DNA from 2 places in the Shewanella sp. H8 genome. Region 2 is predicted to be linked to the other one. Evidence: predicted binding sites of a transcription regulator. Region 2 holds the regulator's gene; the other holds the start of a gene.
What was found. Region 2 encodes MetJ, which represses methionine synthesis genes. Its sites were predicted from a motif close to TAGACGTCTAGACGTCTA; they were not measured.

Region 1 (4,180 bases), 1.0 Mb from region 2:
CTAAATCAAGTGTCCGTAACCTCTTTTGCACCTCTAAAGAGGTATTTGGTTTTCATTGATCTATGTCAATGTTATTAACAGATTACTTCGGTAGGTTGGCGGAAAATGTTGAGGATGCACAGAGTTGCATCTAGTTGTCATTACCATGGAGTGTTAAAAATGAATAATAAAATTAGCCTAAGTTTAGCCGCTGCTACGTTATTAACTGCTGGATTATCTTTTGGTGCTGCGGCACATCAAGCGGGTGATATTATCGTTCGAGCAGGTGTTGCTATGGTGGCACCTAATGAGTCAAGTCCTGTAGTAGCAAACATTGCAGAATTTGGGGTAGATAATGATGTGCAACTAGGGCTAAATTTTGCTTATATGTTAACTGATAATTTGGGGGTTGAATTATTAGCAGCATCGCCTTTTAGCCATGATGTGTCACTAGGTGAATTAGGTAAAATTGCAGACACTAAACAATTACCCCCAACATTGGTGGCACAGTATTACTTTGGCAATTCACAATCTGCTTTCCGTCCTTATATTGGTTTAGGGGTTAACTTTACTAATTTCTATGATAGTGAGTTTACCCAAGATGCTAAAGACCTTGGTTTAGACAATTTAAGTTTGTCGAACTCTTGGGGGATTGCTGCTCAATTAGGTCTTGATTACCAAATTGATAAAAAATGGTTGGTTAATGCTTCTGTATGGTATGCACAAATTTCAACTGATGTGAGCTTTGATATGGGTGGAGATCATGTTGTCGTTGATACTGATATTGACCCTTGGGTGTATATGGTGAGCGTAGGTTATTCTTTCTAGTATTTATTAGCATGTGCAGATTCAAAAACAGGAACCCTTGGGTTCCTGTTTTTATTGATACGCTAATTCACTATTTTTTTCGTGGATTCCAATGGCGGGTATTATAAATATATTCAGGTAATAAACGATTAATCCACGCGACAATACGCCAGCGTTTGGTGACATACACTCGGCGTTTACCTTTTTTAAGTGCCGTTAAAATTTGTTCTGCTACTTTATCAATGGGCGATAAAAGCATTTGAGTGTTTAAGTGGACCGCCTTATCAAATAAGCCCAATTGAATATCACTAATGGTTATAGGTAACTTTAAGCGTTGTGCATGCATGCTAAGGCCTTGCAAATAATTTGCAGCAAAAGCTTTAGAGGCATGGTAAGCCACGTTTGGACCACCGCGTTGACCTGCAATTGAGTTAATGGCGGCTAATTGGCCGTAACCCTGTTCGCACATTAATTTAAAAATACACTGACTGGCAGCAGAAAACCCCATGACATTTACATCAATAGTATGTTGATCAATGGCCCAGGGGAGAGTTGAATCATATTCATTAACGCCGGTGTTGACTATCACTAAATGGGCACCATCATGCTTGGTCCAAGCCGCATTAAGTTGTGCTATTAGTGTATCGGGTTGGGTAATAGCTAATGGATACACGCTGACTTCACCGGGCAAGCTTTGACTAAACTCGCTAAACGAGTCAGGATCATTAACAAATAGCACTAGTGAAACCTGCTGTGCAGATAATTGTTTAGCAAGGGTTTGGCTTAGTTGGGAACTTGCACCAATTATCATTGCTGTCGCGATTGACATAGTTAACCTCATCTTAAGTAATGACTCATGATAGAAATAACGCTTGTTGATAACAAGCGAGAAAAAAATTCAACTCAAGACGTGTAGACTTCTAGACATCCTTGTGTATGATGAATTATACAAATGATTGTTGTACTACTACTCGCTGATATACCGTGCTGCCAGTGTTTGGTTTAAATAACCTTAGTCAATGTATGTTAATACTGGTGATCAAGTTGACTGTTGAACGAATTTAACAGAATGTTGAAACTGTGATGTGGTAAGCATAATGGTTGAGGTTATTAACCCATTTAGCTCGTACTCAATCAAGATGCTGTGTTTAATTAATCTAAAAGGTGAGATGTATGCCGGTTCGAATTCCAGATAATCTGCCCGCTGCAGGTATTTTAGAGTCTGAAAATATCTTTGTGATGTCTGAAACCCGTGCGGCTAATCAGGACATTCGTCCAATGCGGGTACTCATCTTGAATTTGATGCCCAACAAAATCGAAACTGAAACCCAATTATTACGTTTATTGGGGAATACGCCATTGCAAGTTGGGGTCGATTTATTACGTATTCATGATAAAGAATCTAAGCATACGTCAGTTGATCACATGAACACCTTTTATCGTGATTTTGAAGACATCAGACATAACAATTACGATGGTTTGATTATTACAGGGGCACCGTTAGGGCAAATTGATTTTAAAGATGTGGTTTATTGGGACCATATTCGCGAGATCATTGACTGGTCGCAACAACATGTGACATCGGTATTATTTCTCTGCTGGGCAGCTCATGCTGGTTTTTATCACCTTTATGATTTACAACGTAAGTTGTTAGCCAACAAACGGTCTGGTGTATTTAATCATCGCCGAACAAGCGACCCGCATCCTTTATTACGTGGTTTTGATGATGAGTTTTTTGCGCCACATTCTCGTTTTGCGGAAATGGACGTCGAACAAATCCGCCAACATCCTGATTTAGAAGTATTAGCTGAATCTGACGAGGCGGGGGCCTATATTGTACTTAGCCGTGATAGCCATAATGTGTTTGTGATGGGCCATCCTGAGTATCAAAAAGATACCTTGAACGAAGAATACGTGCGCGATAAAGGGCAGGGACTTAACCCTGACATTCCACAAAATTATTATCGTCAAGATGATCCCAATCAAGACCCTATTGTTCGCTGGCATAGTCATGGCAGTTTATTAGTCAGTAATTGGCTTAATTATTATGTTTACCAGTTAACACCATATGACTTGTCTGACATGAATGCGAAAACGCCATGGGAAAGTAAAAAGTAAATCTGAATATAGTTTTACCAGCGCTTTAACGTTGACTTCGTTTCGATAAAAGCTATTGTTAAATTTAATGGTTTTTATTGTAAGGTCGAGGTTAAATGGTTAAGACGCGGTTGATGTTATTATTGGTGTGTGCAGTGAGTGGGCCTGTAACCTCTTTGGGGGCCAGTGACCTTTTTAGTGACGCTAATGCAAATGACACTAATGTTAATGGCACCAATGTAAGTGATATTACTGGTAGCGCAACATTAACGGATATCAAACAGCATTTAGCCACGTTAAGCTCACCACAGCAACGTATTGACTTTTTGCAACAACAGCGACTGCAAAGCGCTCAATGGCCAATTGAACAGCAAGGCCAGTTATTGCATTTGTTGGCAATAGAGCAAGAAGTTAACAGTGATCTTGTCGCTGCAGTTGACAGCTATACTCAGGCCATTAAATTACTTACGCCACATCCTCTTAGTGAAGAACTGGTCAAAAGCTATATCGAACGCTCATTCATACTTTACCTTCAAACTAACGACACCCAAGTTTATTGCCCAGATCGTGAAGTGGCGATTACATTAGCCCGTCAGCTTGGAAACGTTGATATCTTGGCCGAAGTGTTAGCTCAAAGCGCGTATTGTTATAATAAACCAAGTGATTTTGGCGAAGGTCTGAAAAGATTAAATGAAGCATTAGCGTTAGCACAACAGCATCAATTAGGACTGAGCCGGCAAGCGATGATATTCAATGCCACCGCGGCTATTTATCGTGACAATGGTTTAAACCGTAAAGCCTATCAATACTTTAAGAAAGCCTATGGTTTTTGGGAGCAAGCCCAAGATAAACAAGACATGTTTAATATGTTGCATAACATGATTGGAGAATCAATTAAATTAGGCTTGTGGGTGGAGAATAAAGACCATTTAGTGCAAATGCAGCAACTGGTCGAGCAGTCGCCAGAGTTTGCTGATTTTGACTTTTTTTATCAATTTAATACCGGTATTAGCTGCTGGGCTCAAGGTTTATTCCAAGAAGGTATTGAGCATTTTTTACGAGCACTTGAAGTGCAAGATACAACTCAAGAAAAATACTTTGTCGACGCCACTCATGCATGGTTGGCATTAAGTTATTTTCGCCAACAACAACCAGATAAAGCTTTTAAATATGCGGAAAAGTTTTCTCATTCGGCAACTTATCACGGTCATTCAAGTGAATTGAAATTGATGATTGCAGCCATCATTGATTACGCAAATGGTTCCAGTAATCTTGGCATGAATAAACTGTTGGATAC
Region 2 (4,180 bases):
GTAAGAATCCCTGAGGCGTCGCCCCAATTTTTTTTGGATTGTTATGCTTATGTAACGTTTAGAGCGAAAAGCTCTTAGCTTTCAGGTATTAGCCGCAAGTTGCTGGCTGATCTGAATCGGCTGCATGGTCATATAAAAACTGTTGAATATCTTTCAAGTCTTTTTCTGACAGCGCCTCAAAAACGGCAGGTTTTGCTTTATGTTTATCACGAGAGAAGAAGCGGTCCCATTGGCTCATGGTTTTAGCCATAGGGGTAAGTTCAGGGCCTTCACTATCGGCACTATGGCAAGCTTTACATTCTTTCTTGTAAAGGTGTTTGCCTTTTTTAGGGTTACCACCTTCGGCTGCCATTGCTTGGCTACCTAGTGATAATGCAATAGCGAGTGCGATACCAACTTTAACGTATGTGTTCATCATTTTATCCTCTATAGGGCTTTTTATAGGTGGTGCATTTTGTAATATGTGTTTCTTTCTTTGCTGTGAATAATGTTACCTAAAAGTGAGTAGTGTTAATTTGAAGTAGATCATATTCATGAGAAAAATCTAATTGAAAAAAAGTTAATTGAATCAAATCTAATGGACTTATTGTGATATGGATCATTTTTGTAACAATATGAAGTTTGCTAATTGGATGAAAAGTCTTGCAGTGGATTTATTAATAAGGAGGCGTTATCTGTTGTACTTGGTCTGTGAAATAAGTCTTTAGGAAGGATTTTATTGAGGGAAAGCTTAAAAACTCATAATGAGGCCATGGTTAGCTCATTATGAGTTGGTTAGTTGGTTAGTTGATTAGTTGATTAGTGCGCTAGTTGATTTAATCACTAACACAGTGGCACTAATACTACATAAGACTAGGGTCGCGATGCGGGTTTTATTTTTATCAACGTGGTTAATAAGCAATCCTGATACTAGATAACCCGCAACAATAGAAGGGAATAACATTAACGATAACCATAAATGTTTAGTCTCTACTAAACCGACTATGGCTAAAATAGCTAATGCAATCAGCGAACTCAGTACGAAGAAAGCTGATAATGCCGCTCTAAATTTACTCGGATCTTTGCCTGCAAGTAAAATAGCCATAGGTGGACCGCCAATAGCGGCGATGTTGCCAAATATGCCTGAAAATACACCAGCGATAAATAAACTCATTTTATTGATAGGTGCAGTGATGCGATAGACACTTAATATCACCGCAATAAATACAATTGCAGCAATGATCAGTCCCAATATAGCTTGCGGTGCAAACAGTAATAATCCTGCGCCTAAAAAGCCACCGGGGACCCGCCCAAGCAAGGCGTATTGTAATCCGTTAAATTGTAGGTGATTACGTTCTCTAAATAAGGTCATTGCAGAAATGGCAAACCCCATTGCAATAATGGGTACGGGCACAAGTTCGGGATCAACGATATATAATAGTGGACTGGCAACAACAGCTAACCCAAAACCAATTAAGCTTTGGGTTAATGCGCCTAAAAAAACGATAACTGATGCCAGTATCAAGGTGCTTGGATCGATAAATGACATCATAAGTTCTCTATAAAAACATACTGCTTCTTAGTGGGGCAGTTTCAAAGTTTGTGAGCGAGTCACCAATCAATGAACTATTCGAGTTCTTCCCACTCGATCCCCATATCATCCATTATCTTTTTCGCTTCACTTGGAATACTGTCAGGTTCATCTTTAGACAAATCACAGTCATAAGGTAATGGTTGACCTGTATATGCATGCAAAAATGCTTCGCATAGCAGTTCACTGTTAGTTGCATGACGCAGATTGTTGATCTGACGCCTGGTGCGCTCATCTGTTAGTATTTTTAATACTTTTAGCGGTATTGAAACTGTAATCTTTTTTACTTGTTCATTTTTTTTGCCATGTTCGGCATATGGGCTAATATATTCGCCATTCCATTCTGTCATTAACTTACCCTTAACGATAAATACGGTGCGGATTTTAAACCGTTACAAACTCTAGTCAAATTATTGCGACTATTTAATCACGATGCAAATAGATTTCTTGATGTTTAGACGTCTATGCGTCTATTTTTGTTGACGGATGAACAACTCTTCGGTAAATTTGGACGTCTAGACATCTACTTGTGTGTTTGTGACATTTTAGGAAGTAATTATGACAAAGCATAAAAGCGCCACATTGGCCGTTCGCCAAGGTATTGAAACAGACACACAACATGGTGCAATTGTACCTCCCATTTATTTATCGACTAATTATTCATTCGATGGTCATAATAATCCTCGTGAGTTTGATTATAGTCGTTCAGGTAATCCTACTCGGTGTATTTTGGGGGAGGCGCTCGCCAAACTTGAACAAGGTGCTACTGGCGTGGTGACCTGTACCGGTATGGCTGCCATTACGTTAGTCACCAGCTTACTTGGTCCTGATGATTTATTGGTTGTACCTCATGATTGTTATGGTGGTAGTTACCGTTTATTTACTAACTTGGCCCAAAAAGGTCAATTTAAGGTATTGGTTGTCGATCAAACTGACGCTGATGCGTTAAACCAAGCTATTGCCCAGAAACCTAAAATGGTGTGGTTAGAAACTCCGTCTAATCCATTACTGCGTGTAATTGATATCGAAGCTGTCAGCCGTGCTTGTCATGATGTTGGTGCGTTAGTGGCAGTCGATAACACCTTTTTGTCACCAATATTACAGCAACCCTTATTATTGGGTGCAGATATTGTGATCCACTCAACCACCAAATACATCAATGGCCATAGTGATGTTGTTGGCGGTGCTGTTGTGGCAAAAGATGCCAAGTTAGGTGAATTATTGCATTGGTGGTCAAACACCCTCGGGTTGACAGGTTCTGCGTTTGATAGTTATTTAACCCTGCGTGGATTGCGTACGCTTGCAGTGCGAATTCGCGAGCATCAGCGTAATGCGCAAAAGATTGTTGAATTACTTTGTGCCAGCGATGTGGTTACCAAGGTTTACTATCCGGGTTTAAAAGACCACCCCGGTCACGAAATTGCGGCAAAACAACAAAAAGGTTTTGGCGCTATGTTAAGTTTTGAATTGCAAGGGGGCGAAGCTGAAGTTGTGGCCTTTTTACAGGGGTTGTCTTTGTTCAGTATTGCTGAAAGTTTAGGCGGAGTGGAAAGTTTAGTCGCCGTTCCGGCCACTATGACTCATAGAGCAATGGACCCACAAGCACGGCAAGAGGCTGGTATTAAAGAGACTTTATTGAGACTATCTGTTGGTATTGAAGACGCAGAAGATCTTCTTACTGATCTTAAAGCAGGTTTAGCTGCCGTGGCAGCAATTAAATAAGCTTAATTTGAGTTAATGGTAGCTGCGGTTTGAGTGAAATAACGTAAAATAGCACAATATGCAGTTGTAGCATGATTCAAATGCAAAAAGAGTTCATTGCTCCACTATTCATTGCATAAAGTGTTCAAATGCAAAAAGAAGCAGTCGCAATAAAAGTCGTAGTTGTTTAAGGAGTCAGTAATGGCGCGAAGTCATTTACATAAGTTTGGTGGTTCTAGTTTAGCGGATGCAGATTGCTATCGCCGTGTTGCACATATTTTGCTTACCCACGGTCAAAGCGATGATCTTGTTGTAGTGTCAGCAGCCGGTAAAACCACTAACTTCTTATACAAATTGCTGAGCCTTCGTGACAGTGGTCAATTGTGGCAAGAAGAGCTACACGTATTGATTAGTTATCAGCAGACGTTAATTGAGCAATTACTGTCAAATGAACAAGCTCGTGATTTACGTGAACGTTTGTCGACCGATAGATCTCAACTAGTCAGTTTGTTGTCTTTAGAGCAACATAATGATTACCAATTAAACCATGTAGTGAGTTTTGGTGAACGTTGGTCCGCTCGCCTCATGGCTGCATTGTTACGAGAAATGGGCGTAGCAGCCAGTAATGTTGATGCCTGTTCTATTTTAGTTGCTGATGAAGGTGCTATTCCTAATATTTTAGTGGCGCAATCGCGTGAGAAAGTGCAAACCTTATTAGCTCGACATCCACAAGAACGTTTAGTGATAACGGGCTTTATTTGCGCGAATAGTCATGGTGATACTTTATTGCTTGGCCGTAATGGTTCTGATTTTAGTGCCACATTAATTGCCAGTTTAGCCGACATTGAACGGGTGACTATTTGGACCGATGTAGAAGGTGTTTTTAATGCCGACCCAAATAAAATCAAT

Region 1: metA (homoserine O-succinyltransferase) is a predicted target of MetJ. The motif match lies at 1,700-1,717, and genes of this name have one in related genera.

What each region holds. Positions count from the first base shown of each region.
Region 1 covers NZ_CP157213.1:2,858,429-2,862,608, reverse strand. Annotated here, with positions in the region: gene ompW (outer membrane protein OmpW) at 160-807, shown strand; gene ABIS04_RS12425 (SDR family NAD(P)-dependent oxidoreductase) at 878-1,615, opposite strand; gene metA (homoserine O-succinyltransferase) at 1,960-2,904, shown strand; gene ABIS04_RS12415 (GGDEF domain-containing protein) at 3,000-4,180, shown strand, end outside.
Region 2 covers NZ_CP157213.1:3,896,874-3,901,053, reverse strand. Annotated here, with positions in the region: gene ABIS04_RS17010 (cytochrome c) at 89-418, opposite strand; gene ABIS04_RS17005 (sulfite exporter TauE/SafE family protein) at 791-1,531, opposite strand; gene metJ (met regulon transcriptional regulator MetJ) at 1,606-1,920, opposite strand; gene metB (cystathionine gamma-synthase) at 2,129-3,292, shown strand; gene ABIS04_RS16990 (bifunctional aspartate kinase/homoserine dehydrogenase II) at 3,473-4,180, shown strand, end outside.